3 regions of the Lactococcus sp. bn62 genome follow, and region 2 is predicted to be linked to each of the others. Evidence: riboswitches for the same ligand, from Rfam matches in the RefSeq annotation. Region 2 holds a riboswitch; each other region holds the start of a gene.

Evidence for each region. A riboswitch is a leader RNA that binds a small molecule or an ion and turns the genes downstream of it on or off. The one in region 2 is predicted to bind lysine.
Region 1: linked by a shared signal. The riboswitch ahead of P3G65_RS10740 (amino acid permease) and the one ahead of P3G65_RS03315 (ABC transporter permease subunit) in region 2 are both predicted to bind lysine.
Region 3: linked by a shared signal. The riboswitch ahead of P3G65_RS08730 (diaminopimelate decarboxylase) and the one ahead of P3G65_RS03315 (ABC transporter permease subunit) in region 2 are both predicted to bind lysine.

What each region holds. Positions count from the first base shown of each region.
Region 1 covers NZ_CP120417.1:2,059,980-2,064,270, reverse strand. Annotated here, with positions in the region: gene dnaX (DNA polymerase III subunit gamma/tau) at 1-1,117, shown strand, start outside; gene P3G65_RS10740 (amino acid permease) at 1,149-2,612, opposite strand; lysine riboswitch at 2,688-2,864, opposite strand; gene P3G65_RS10735 (hypothetical protein) at 3,079-3,291, shown strand; gene rpsF (30S ribosomal protein S6) at 3,477-3,770, shown strand; gene ssb (single-stranded DNA-binding protein) at 3,808-4,291, shown strand, end outside.
Region 2 covers NZ_CP120417.1:594,894-599,184, reverse strand. Annotated here, with positions in the region: gene P3G65_RS03320 (amino acid ABC transporter ATP-binding protein) at 1-265, opposite strand, end outside; gene P3G65_RS03315 (ABC transporter permease subunit) at 266-1,837, opposite strand; lysine riboswitch at 1,926-2,093, opposite strand; gene P3G65_RS03310 (HAMP domain-containing histidine kinase) at 2,233-3,723, opposite strand; gene P3G65_RS03305 (response regulator transcription factor) at 3,811-4,291, opposite strand, start outside.
Region 3 covers NZ_CP120417.1:1,677,033-1,681,323, reverse strand. Annotated here, with positions in the region: gene P3G65_RS08740 (glutamate decarboxylase) at 1-549, shown strand, start outside; gene P3G65_RS08735 (pyridoxal phosphate-dependent aminotransferase) at 703-1,866, opposite strand; lysine riboswitch at 2,132-2,304, shown strand; gene P3G65_RS08730 (diaminopimelate decarboxylase) at 2,671-3,948, shown strand; gene dapA (4-hydroxy-tetrahydrodipicolinate synthase) at 4,146-4,291, shown strand, end outside.

The sequences.
Region 1 (4,291 bases), 670 kb from region 2:
TGATATTCGTCAGCACTTAGCAGAAGTTTTAGCTGATGAGAAGATTGAGTTTGAAGATGCGGCACTTGATGTCATTGCAAAATCTGCCGAGGGAGGAATGCGTGATGCCTTGAGTTTATTGGATCAGGCCTTAAGTTTTTCTGATGGCAAGCTTGCAGAGAAGGATGCTCTTTTAGTGACAGGCTCCATTGCCAATGAAGCGCTTGTCTCTTATGTTGCAGCATTGATCGCTTCAGATGGACCAACTGCACTTGATGCTTTGGAGAAAATCTTTCTTGAAGGTAAAAATATGTTACGTTTTACGGAAGATCTCTTAACTTATTTCCGTGATTTGCTTTTGCGGGAAAATAATGAAATCCCACGACCTCGTCTTTACCAATGGATCAATATTGCGATTGAGTCTCTGAAAATTATTAAAGAAACAACACAGAGTAAAATTGCTGCTGATGTGATGACGATGCGTCTTGTAGATGCAGGTGCTTATTCTTCTGCGGAAGATAAGGAAGTTCCGGAAAGTTTGAACCATGAGCTTCAGGCTTTAAAAGCAGAAGTTGCAGAGCTAAAAGCTAAAGTGGCAGAAACGGGCAGCCAAACGGTGGTATCCACTGTCAGTCAAGAAGTTCAAATTAAGCAGCAAGTGAAAACGAAAACAGTCACCGAAAAGTACACTGTAAATCAAGATTTGGTTTTTAAAGCTTTAAAGGAAGCGACCAACGAAGCTCGTCAAGCAGTTTTTGGTGCATGGCCTGAGATTGTTTCCAGCTTTACCAAACCTTCAGACCGTGCCTTAATCAATAATACTGCCCCCGTGGCAGCCTCAAGCAATTTTGTGGTAGTTACTTTTCCTCATGGTAATTTAGCAAAGCGTGTTACGGAAAATGAAAACCTACAATTAACTTTTGGCAATTTAATGTCATCAATATTGGGATTTTCGCCTGAGATTATTGCTTTAGCAGAGCAAGATTGGCAGGCTGTACGTCAAGAGTATGTCTTAAGCCTTAAAAAAGGGGAGCAGCATGTTACAAAAGATACGGAATCTGAGCCAGAAGAAGAAGAAGTTCTTGTAAGTAAGGCCAAAGAATTTTTTGGTGAAAAAGTGAAGATAATCAACGACTAAAAAAACGCCTTATGGCGTTTTTATATTCGTTTTAATCAATATCACGGCTTAAATCAACTTCTTCAAGCGGAATAAGTTTTGTTTTCTTCACGATTTTGTAAGAGAAATATAAAATCAAGAAGAGAGGTAAAGCAAGGTAGGTTGTAATGATGCTTTGCGCATTCATCGTTACGGTAGTAATTTGCCCGATAACGATAATGATTGAAAGAATAAGAGCGATGATTGGCCCAATAGGGAACCATTTAGCATGGTAGCCTAACTCAGAAAGTTTGTGACCTTGTTTAATAAAAGCACGGCGGAAGCGGAAATGACAGATAGCAATTCCAATCCAAGCCAAGAAACCAGATAAACCGGAAGCAGCGACCAAATAGAAATAAATCTCAGTTCCGAAGATACTTGTTAAGAAGGCCAAAAGACCGATGGCAACAGTCGCTAAAATTGCATAAATTGGTACCCCGTTGCTTGTATTTGTTTTAGCGAAGATTTTCGGTGCATGCCCCTCTTTTGCCATACCAAAAAGCATGCGAGAAGCAGCATATAACCAAGAATTGGCAGATGAAATAACCGAGGTTAAGATGACAGCATTCATAACGGATGCAGCAGCAGCTAAGCCAGCACGTTCAAATACCAAGGTAAATGGAGAAACGGTAATGTCGCTTTGGGTTGCTGCACGGAGAAGACTTGGGTCTTTATAGTAAACCAAGGCACCGATTACGAATATTGAGAGGAAATAGAAAATAATAATCCGCCAAAAGACTTGTTTAATCGCTGAGGGTACATTTTTCTCAGGGTTTTCTGACTCGCCGGCTGCGATACCAACGATTTCTGTACCTTGGAAAGAGAAGCCTGCAATCATGAAGACAGCAATCATACCTCCAATACCACCGACAAAACCATGATTTCCTCCAGCAGAAAGATTGCGTGCCACATCTGGCTTATAACTCATAACTCCAAAAATTGTTGCGAGACCAATCACGATAAAGGCGATAACAGCGATGACTTTAATTGTCGCCATCCAAAATTCTGCTTCACCATAAGCTTTAGCTGAAATGAGGTTAACCAAGAGGATGAGCGCAATCACAATAGTCGACCATATCCATGTGGGCACATGGGGCAACCAGAACTGCATAATAACACCAACTGTAGCTGCCTCAACCGCTACAGTAATTGCTGAGTTAAACCAATAGTTCCATCCCATAGCGAAGCCGAAAGCTTTATCTACATAACGGTCAGCGAAAGAAGCAAAAGAGCCTGATACTGGAAGATAGGAAGCCATTTCACCTAAAGACGTCATAAGGAAGAAAACCATGAGCCCAATGGCGACATAGGCAACTAACGCGCCTAAAGGTCCAGCTTGAGAAATCGTTGCGCCTGATGCAACAAATAGCCCGGTACCAATAGTTCCTCCTAAGGCAATCATTGTTAAGTGACGATGTTTAAGGCCACGTTTAACTTGCGTGGATGGCGTGGCCTCATTATTTGAAGTATTATCCATTACTTCTCTCCTAAATTTATAAATATTAATACAAAAAGCAATCCCTAGAGATTGCTAAACGTCAGAAAGATCTTTCATCCGAATAGCGCATCATGGTCATAGTTAGACCACGACAGTTTAACAGGTATTTCCCGCTAAACCAAGAAAAGTCGGTGAGCATAACTTCTCTTTCGGCAACCGCTCCTGGGCTAAACTTCTCAGCATGCTCTAGCTCTGCTTAGCTTATTATTGGTTGCGACCTCTATCGTTTATTAAGTATTTATGAATATTTTAGATTAATTTGAGAGGGATGTCAAGGACGAGCCTACTAGATTTGAATAATTATACATGCTGTTGTTTAAAATTACAGATTTTTTAATGTTTAGCCATTAAAAATCTAGACATTTGTTTTAGAGATTAAAAAGAGTTATAATATAAGAAGAGATGATTGCGTTTTCATCTCAATTATATCTGGAGGTGGTTTTCAATGACGTTTACCCCAAAATATGTATCTCCAACTTACGCGGGAGAAAAAATAGTATGCGTAACCCGTAGCCAGGAAGGGGAAATTTCCCACTTATACCAGCGCTTTGATAGCCGTTGCAAGTTGCATTTTATCGTGAAAAAGCTTGGCTATTATCAATCGAAAGAAGGTGAGTATCGCTACATTCCAGCTAATGTGCTTGATGTAGTCGCTTAATAATAAAAAATGATGAGAAATCTTCTGCAGAGGCAGAGGGTTATTTTTTATTTTATAATAGAATAAATAAGATAAATCAACTTGCAAAATGTAGCTAAATTTGATATAATATATACTTGTGAGTAAAAACTCATAACTTACACAGGCTCCAACCTGTGTCATTAGTCCAAAAGGAGGAAAAATCAATGACAAAATACGAAATTCTTTATATTATTCGTCCAAACATTGAAGAAGAAGCAAAGAAAGCCCTCGTTGAACGTTTCGATAGTATCTTGACTGACAACGGTGCTGCTAATCTTGAGTCTAAAGACTGGGAAACACGCAAACTCGCTTACGAAATTCAAGACTTCCGCGAAGGTATCTACCACATCGTAACTCTTGAAGCTGCTACTGATTCAGAAGCTTTGAGCGAATTTGACCGTCTTGCTAAGATTAACGGCGACATTCTTCGTCACATGATCACTAAAGTAGAAGCTTAATTCTAGTTTAGCTGGACAAATTTAAAGGAGAAGCATCATGATTAATAATGTTGTTTTGGTCGGACGCGTTGTGCGTGACCCTGAACTGCGATACACACCGCAAAATACTGCGGTTGCTACATTTACGATTGCTGTTAACCGTCGTTTTAAAAACGCGCAAGGCGAACGTGAAGCTGATTTCATTAACTGTGTCATCTGGCGCCAATCTGCTGAAAACTTGGCAAATTGGGCTAAAAAAGGTGCCTTGATTGGTGTAACAGGTAGTATTCAAGTGCGAAATTATGAGAACAAAGAAGGTCAACGTGTTTACGTGACTGAAGTATTGGCTGATAACTTCCAAATGCTTGAAAGTCGTGCCGCACGTGAAGGTGGCTCTGGTTCATATTCTGCACCACAGCAACAACAATCACAAAATCGTCCTTTTGCTGGCTCTAACAGCTCAGCAGGAAATTCAACACCTGATTTTGGTCGTGATGCAGATCCATTTGGTGGCTCACCAATGGAAATCTCAGATGATGATC
Region 2 (4,291 bases):
AGCTTTGGAAAACCATGCCCAGATGCGTGCGATATTTAGGAATATCGAAGCCTTTTGCTAAAACATTTTCACCTTTATAAATTATTTCCCCACCAGATGGCTTCTCCAATAAATTGATTGAACGAAGTAATGTCGATTTACCACTTCCAGATGAACCAATAATCGAAATAACTTCGCCTTGATTTACCGTTAAGTGAATGTCTTTTAACACTTCATTACTGCCAAATGATTTTTTTAAATGATTGATTTCTAAGATTGCTGTCATTTAAGCGTCCCCCGGTTCTTGTACTTGCATTTGATTTTGGATTGGGACGTAAGCGTCTGGTCCATCCATTTTTCTTTCTACAAAGCGTAGAATACGTGTTACTGTAAATGTTAAGACAAAGTAAATTGCACAGATGACAGCAAAGGTTTGGAAATACATAAAGTTTTGTTGCGCCACTGTTGTCCCTTGGAAAAAGAGCTCAGTTACTGAAATTACAGATAAGACTGATGTATCTTTGATATTAATGACAAATTCATTTCCTGTTGCTGGAAGAATATTTCGCAAGACTTGTGGTAAAACAACCTTGCGCATAGTTTGCCCATGCGTCATTCCGATAGCTTGCGCGGCTTCAAATTGCCCTTGATCCACAGAGAAAATACCGCCACGTACAATCTCCGACATATAAGCACCTGTATTGATGGACACAATAATTAGCGCAGCTAAGGTCCGATCCAAACTCAAGCCAAAAGCTAGAGCTGTTCCATAGTAAAGCACCATTGCTTGAACAATCATTGGTGTACCACGGAAAATTTCAATATAAGCTGAAATAAGCCAGCCAAATACTTTATGTAAAAAGGCTAAAAATTTATTACTAATTTCTGGAATAGTACGATAAACGCCAATAAGAAGACCTAAAACCGTACCAATAATCGTACCAATCAAAGAGATGAATAAGGTCATCCCTGTACCATTAAGAAACTGTTTGCCGTTATCTCTTACAATACTGATAATTTGATCATACCAAGCGCCTTGTATTTTAGCTTCTGGTTGAGCAGCAATCATTTCATCCATCAGTTCTTTTTGGTCTTGAGGTGTAAAACCTGTCAAAAAGCTATTAATTACAGGTAAGTTGGGATCATTTTTACGTAAACCTACTGCGACTGTTGTATCATCAGAGTTTGTGACAAAACCTTTTCCTTCGCCAAATTCAATCATTTTGAAGTCTGGATTTGCTTTCTCTGCTGTCACTCCTTCGGGACGTTCAGCTACATAACCATCGATGGCTCCACTTTGTAAAGCCACACGCATGCTTGAAAAATCTTTCATTGCTGTTTGCTTGTTAACACTTTCAATCTGGTCAATCATGTTATAGTGAAAAGTTCCCAGCTGAGCAGTGATTTTTGCACCAGAGAAGTCTGCTAAACTCGATGCTTGAGCAAAGGGACCGCCACTTTTGACCATCATTACAAGGTTAGATGTGTAATACGGTTCTGAAAAGGCGATTTGTTCTCTACGTTCCGCAGTTGGCGACATTCCTGCAATAATGCCATCGATTTTTCCGGATTTTAGAGCTGGCAGCAAGCCATCCCAACTTGATTTGACGATTACTAATTCTTTATTTAACTTATCAGCAAGTTTTTTTGCAACTTGTACATCGTAACCATTAGCCCATTGACCATCTACACCATCAATAGGGACAGCACCGTTGCTATCATCATATTGTGTCCAGTTAAAAGGGGCATATGCAGCTTCCATTCCGACACGGAACTGTTCTGCACTCACTTTTGAACTACCGATAAATAATACCGTAAACAACGTCGCGACAAGTAAGAATAAGTTTTTTCTTCTCATAATACTCTCTCTTTCATTTTTCCAAATAAAAAGCAACCTTTACACAGAGAGGTTGCTAAACGTTGTACGTGATTCATATTATCAGTAAGTAACGAATAGCACTCCGCAAAACTGCGACAGTTCAGCAAGTATCCCTTGCTGCCCCAACAAACTCACTTGGACGAGTGAATTCGTTTCGGCAATGTCTCCTCCGTTTTACTTCAACGCTTGTCCAGCTCAGTAAAACATCCTATTCATTGCGACCTCTATCATTTTATTTGTATATTGTATTTTAAATCTTAACCTTTTTTTAAACGAATGTCAACAATTTTCTCGAATTATCAAAAAACTCAAGAAATAAGATTAAGATTAAAAGTCTAGCAAGTACTTTTAGATACTCAGTAGGCTTTTTATATTTATTTAATCTTAGGAATTTTTAAAGTAAATTTCGATCCTTCGCCTACAATGGAAGTCACACTGACATCCCCGTCATAGTTTTCCACTATGCGTTGGATAATAGACAGACCAAGACCTGTTCCACCTATATCTCGATTTCGTGCTTTATCGGCACGGAAAAAGCGCTCAAAGACATGTTTTAAATCTTCTTGACTAATGCCATAGCCACGATCCTCAACTGTCGTAATAATGTATTTGTCATCTTCTTCTAGATGGATTTTCACTTCTTGGCGATCTTTAGGCGAGTATTTTATCGCATTATCAATCAAAATTTTTAAGCCTTGTTCATAATGGTTGGGATAAATATGAGCCAAACTACCCGGCGTCAAGTAATTCTCAACAGTTAAATTTAAATCAGGATGAATAAGGAGAAAGTTTTTCTTAAGAAAATTAGAAACTTCTGTTGGATCACAGATCAGATCTTCATCTTGAAAATCAATGCTTTCAAGACGGGCCAATGCAAGCATCTCCTCTAACATCGTTCTCATCGTGCTAACTTCTTCTATACTGGCCTGTAAAGACTCCTCAAGCACTTCAGGATCATTTTTCCCCCATCGATTCAAGAGATTCAAATGACCATCTAAAACTGCAAGTGGCGTACGTAGCTCGTGACTGACATCAGAAACAAAACGTTTCTGCTGATCAACGTAATCGTTAAGCTTAATCATCATATCGTTATAAACAGTCGCCAGTTCTTCAATTTCATCGCCTGTTTGAATCACTACAGGTTTGAAATCCGCCTTCAAATTATTGGCACGTGTAGTAATCGCATCGTGCAAACGCTCTAGAGGCTTGATATAGCGACTTGCCATAAAATAACCGACAAACTGAGCAATAAAGAGAGCAATAATTTCTAAGATAATCAAGGCAATCAGCAGCTTTGTTCGCACGCTGTAATAATAACTCATATCATAGAAAGCCTGCACATAGCCAATCAGTTTCCCTGTTTTCTTAGAATGAACGGGTCGTTCAACCAAATAACCAGAATATTCACCAAATGTACGTACAGCATGAGTAGAATCCCCCACATCTTTCCTTAGCGGGAAACCATACGAATTGGTCGAATAAATCAAATTTTCACCGACATCAAAGACATAAAAAGACTTCCTAGAACCAATCATACTTCCAAGTGTTTCTAGCTCATTTTCTTTTCCCTGACTGGATGCTGTGTAGTCTTTGGCATAAGCCAAATAATTCGCAAGATTGTCCTCCGACAGTTTGCTTTCCGATTGGGACAAACTTTGCTCAACATTGTCCAGAGCTTTCATCATGTCCTCTTTTTCAGAATTGATGAAGGTTGTTATGGTCAGTTGATAAACTAATACTGTAAAAATAGTGAAGGTTATAAAACAAAAAATCGTATTTGCAAAGGCCCAACGTAGCATGATGCTTCGCTTACGCTCGGGCAGATTTTCTGCTTTTTTCTTCTTCGAATCAAAAAATTTTACCATGTCGCATTTTTCTATTTCTTTACATCGCCATAAAAGGAATAAATCTAGTGGCAAAACCACTAGAAATCTTCTTATATATTCCCTATATTATTTGCGGTCACGCATGACATATCCCATACCACGAACCGTTTGAATATAACTTTCGCGGCCTTCCACGTCAATTTTGTTACGCAAATAGCGGATATAAACGTCAACAACGTTTGTTTCTGTACCTTCTTCGTAACCCCATACTTCAGAAACCAAGTATTCGCGTGTTACGACATCACCCACATTTTGCATCAGGGTCAAAAGCAAATCGTATTCACGACGTGTAAGGTCAATAACTTTTTTTCCGCGATGTACAGTGCGGTTTGTTTTATCAATTACCAAATCACGGAATGAAGTATTGTCTGATTTTTCAATCGTGTGGATATGGTCTTCACGACGGAAGAGTGAACGGACACGCGCTAACAATTCTTCAATTGCGAATGGTTTTGTAATATAGTCATCCGCTCCAATATCAAGACCTGCTACACGGTCCATAGTTGAATCACGTGCAGTCATCATAATAATATGTGTATCTTTTTCA
Region 3 (4,291 bases), 1.1 Mb from region 2:
GTAGGTTGGGTATTATGGCGTGATAAGAAATATTTACCAGAGGAGTTAATTTTTAAAGTAAGCTATCTTGGAGGAGAATTACCAACCATGGCTATTAACTTTTCTCATAGCGCGGCTCAGCTGATAGGACAATATTATAATTTTGTACGCTATGGTTTTGATGGATACAAAGCTATACATGAAAGAACGCATAAAGTAGCGATGTATTTAGCAAAATCAATTGAAAAAACAGGTTTATTTGAAATTGTAAATGATGGTTCACAACTTCCAATTGTATGCTATAAATTAAGAGAAGACAGAAATTGTGACTGGGATTTATACGACTTAGCCGATCGTTTATTAATGAAAGGATGGCAAGTGCCAGCCTATCCTTTACCAAAAAACTTAGAGGATAATATTATACAACGGATAGTAATTCGAGCGGATTTTGGAATGAATATGGCATACAATTACGTGCAAGATATGCAAGAAGCTATTGAATTTTTGAATAAGGCACATCTTAAATACCATAATAATCCTAAAAATAAAGTATATGGATTTACACATTAAAACAATCTCTTTTTTACAAGCCAAACCTATTTTCGTTAATTAATAACAAGAATGAATACATAACAAAAAAGACGAGAAAAATCTCGTCTTTTTTGAGAAGGTTTACATTAAAGCAAAGATAAACTCTGAGTATAGCACAACCATAATAGTAAGTTATTCCGAAAGATATTCTTTCAATCTCTCCATAGCAATCTTAATCACTTCCATTGAAGCTGCATAGGACAAACGGACATAACCTTCACCATATTGGCCAAAGGCTGAGCCTGGAATGAATGCTACATGTTTTTTCTTTGCAAAATCATATAAAAATTCAAAAGAATTGCTGTTATATTCTGCTGGAATTTTGGCAAAAATATAGAAAGCCCCGTCTGGCTTGATAATTTCAAAGCCAAGTTCAGTCATCTTCTCAATAATGTAATCCCGCCGTTTGAGGTATTCGGCTTTCATTAGCTCAGCATCATTTTTTCCTTTACTCAGAGCTTCAACTGCTGCCCATTGCGATTGTGTTGAGGCAGAAGTAACCAGATATTGGTGTGTTTTTACAAGCTGATCAATCAAGTATTTTTGTGCAAAAATCAGCCCCATTCGCCAACCCGTCATCGCATGTGATTTTGAAAGGCCATTAAGTACAAAAGTTTGATCACGTAAAAAGGTCGAAATAGAAGTATGTACATGTTGGCTATAGTTAATTTCAGAATAAACTTCGTCAGAAAGGACAAAAATTTCATGTTTTTTGATGATTTCAGCAAGTGTTTTAAGTTGGGCATGAGTGTAAGTTATGCCCGTTGGATTTGAAGGATAATTAAGGATGATAGCCTTGATATTCTCGGTTTCGTTCAATACTTGCTCAAGTTTTTCAGGAGTTAAGACAAATTTATCAGTTGTGGTATCAATCTCGACCAATTGACCGCCAGCTAAGCTTACTACAGGCGCATAACCTGAGTAAGCAGGTGCTGGGATTAGAACTTTATCGCCAGGTTCAATAATTGAAAGGAGACAAGTAGCAATCGCCTCTGTGACACCAACTGTGGTCAAAATTTCTGTTTCAGCATCGTAATGTAAATTGTATTTTTCAGCTACAAATTGACTGGCTGCATGACGGAGTTCAATCAGGCCACGCATGCCAGTATAATGACTTTCATCGGCATCAATCGCATCAATTGCAGCTTTTTTGATATGTTCAGGTGTCGGAAAATCTGGTTCACCAAGTGTTAATTTCAAAACATTCGGTATTTTGGAGATTTCCTGATCAAATTCACGAATTTTAGAAATTTCAATTTTTCCAAGATTAGTGTTAAATTTATTTGATAAATCCATACATAGCACCTCCGCAGGTCAATAGTTAAAGTTGGCTTCAAGCAAAAACTCCGTATATTCGTCGTTTTAAATTTGTATTATAGCATTTTATTTTAAAAATTCACAAAACAATGTTGCAAAATATTTTGGAGATTCGGAAGTTCAGATAAAAAATACACCTTGTAAACCTTGATTTAAAGCAGTTTTAAAGAAAAAAATAAGTCAATACTAAAAATTTGAAAAGTTTTCAATTGACAAACAATACTGAAAATATTATAATTGTGAAAAATAAATTAGAGGTAGCAATGCAAATGAGTACTACACGAGAGGAGGCATCCGACGACCGTGTACGAAAGGTAATCATTGCCGAACGTTAGCAACAGAGGTATCTGGCTAGCGTGGGGGTATAGGAAACACCTATACCACTCGGACTTGAATAAGTCTGGCGCTAAGTGATCGAACCGAATAATATAGAATTCTTTTTTAACTCTATTTTCATGACGACATAAAAGGCGCTTGTACTTACAAGTGCCTTTTGTTTTTATATGATGTGAGTTTGCAGGTTGAAGCGCGACAACGATAGAATAATGTTTTAGCGAGTCAACGAATAAGAAAAACTCTGCTTCTTACATCGAAACTCATTATATCAGTGGTCAAAGGGCACTGGAGACAGAGTTAAAGATTGAGATGGGAAAAAATATCATTTGGTAGACTAAAAGTAAAATCTTCCTTCTTTCAGTTACAATTTTTGACAACCCTCCAGAGCATTGAAATCACCGAAATCTTCAGATAAAGATTTGCATAGCAAGTCCACAGGAGTATGAAATGAAAGTACCATTTATTACTAAAAATCAATTAGATAAAATTACTGCAGAATTTCCGACACCATTTCATTTGTATGACGAGCACGGAATTCGTGAAAAAGCAAGGGCGCTAAACACAGCATTTTCTTGGAATAAAGGTTTCAAAGAATTCTTTGCGGTAAAAGCTACACCAACGCCTGCAATTTTGAAAATTTTGCAAGAAGAAGGCTGTGGAGCTGATTGCGCGAGCTATGTTGAACTTATACTGGCAAATAAATGTGGTTTTGATAAGTCTGAAATTATGTTTTCATCAAATGACACTCCAGCTGAAGAATTTTTATTAGCCAAAAAGCTAGGGGCTACGATTAATATTGATGCATACAACCATATTGAATTTTTATCCACATTGGCAGGATTTGAATTTCCCGAAACAATGAGCTTACGCTATAACCCTGGTGGAGTTTTTACAATGGGTACCAAAATTATGGATAATCCTGAAGAATCAAAATTTGGAATGACAAAAGCCCAACTAATTCAGGGAATTAGAGATTTGCAAAAGTTGGGTGTGAAGAAATTTGGAATGCATAGCTTTTTGGCTTCAAATACTGTGACAAATGAGTATTATCCAAAATTAGCACAGCAATTATTTGAATTAGCACTTAAAATTCGTGAAAAAACAGGCGTTTCTCTTGATTTTATAAATCTTTCTGGTGGTATCGGCGTTAATTATCGTCCAGATGAAGCTCCTAACGATATTGCTGTCATCGGCGAAGGAGTACATCGTGTTTATGATGAAGTTCTAACTGCCAATGGCCTAGGGGAAGTCAAAATTTATACGGAACTTGGACGCTTTATGTTGGCGCCTCATGGCTTACTGGTCACACGTGTCTTGCATAGAAAGCAAACATATCGGACGTATATTGGTGTGGATGCGAGCGCAGTTAATCTGATGAGACCAGCATTTTATGATGCTTATCATCATATTACTGTTATAGGAAAGGAGGAAGATAAAGTGAAAGAAATTGTTGACGTGACTGGTTCATTATGTGAAAACAATGATAAATTTGCCAGGCAGCGCGAACTTCCTGTGATTGATGAGGGAGACCTATTAGTCATTCATGACACAGGTGCGCATGGTTTTTCGATGGGATATCAGTATAATGCAAAATTACGAAGTTCCGAATTATTGCTTCAGCAAGATGGGAGCACGCGTATGATTCGACGGGCAGAGCGACCTGAAGACTATTTTGCAACATTGGATGGCTTTGAGTTTGAAATCTTACCGGGAATTAGCTGGTGAACGCTTGTAAAAGCTTTTACTTCTAACCATTGATAAAATCATAAATAATATTTGGATACAAATTAAAGGAGTGGAGTAAAAACAAGGCGAAGAGGAGATGATTTTCAAGAGAAAGAAAATTATACGATGAGTAGTTTCCTTTTCTTCTATCGCAACACTCATCAAAGGTTTCTGAAATAAATCTACAGGAGAAAATAATGCTTAAAGGTTCAATTGTGGCGCTCATCACGCCCTTTAATGATGATAATTCTATAAATTTTGAAAAATTAGCTGAGCTGATTGAATTTCAGATTAGCCATGGAAGTGCGGCTATTTCTATTTTAGGCACAACAGGAGAAGCACC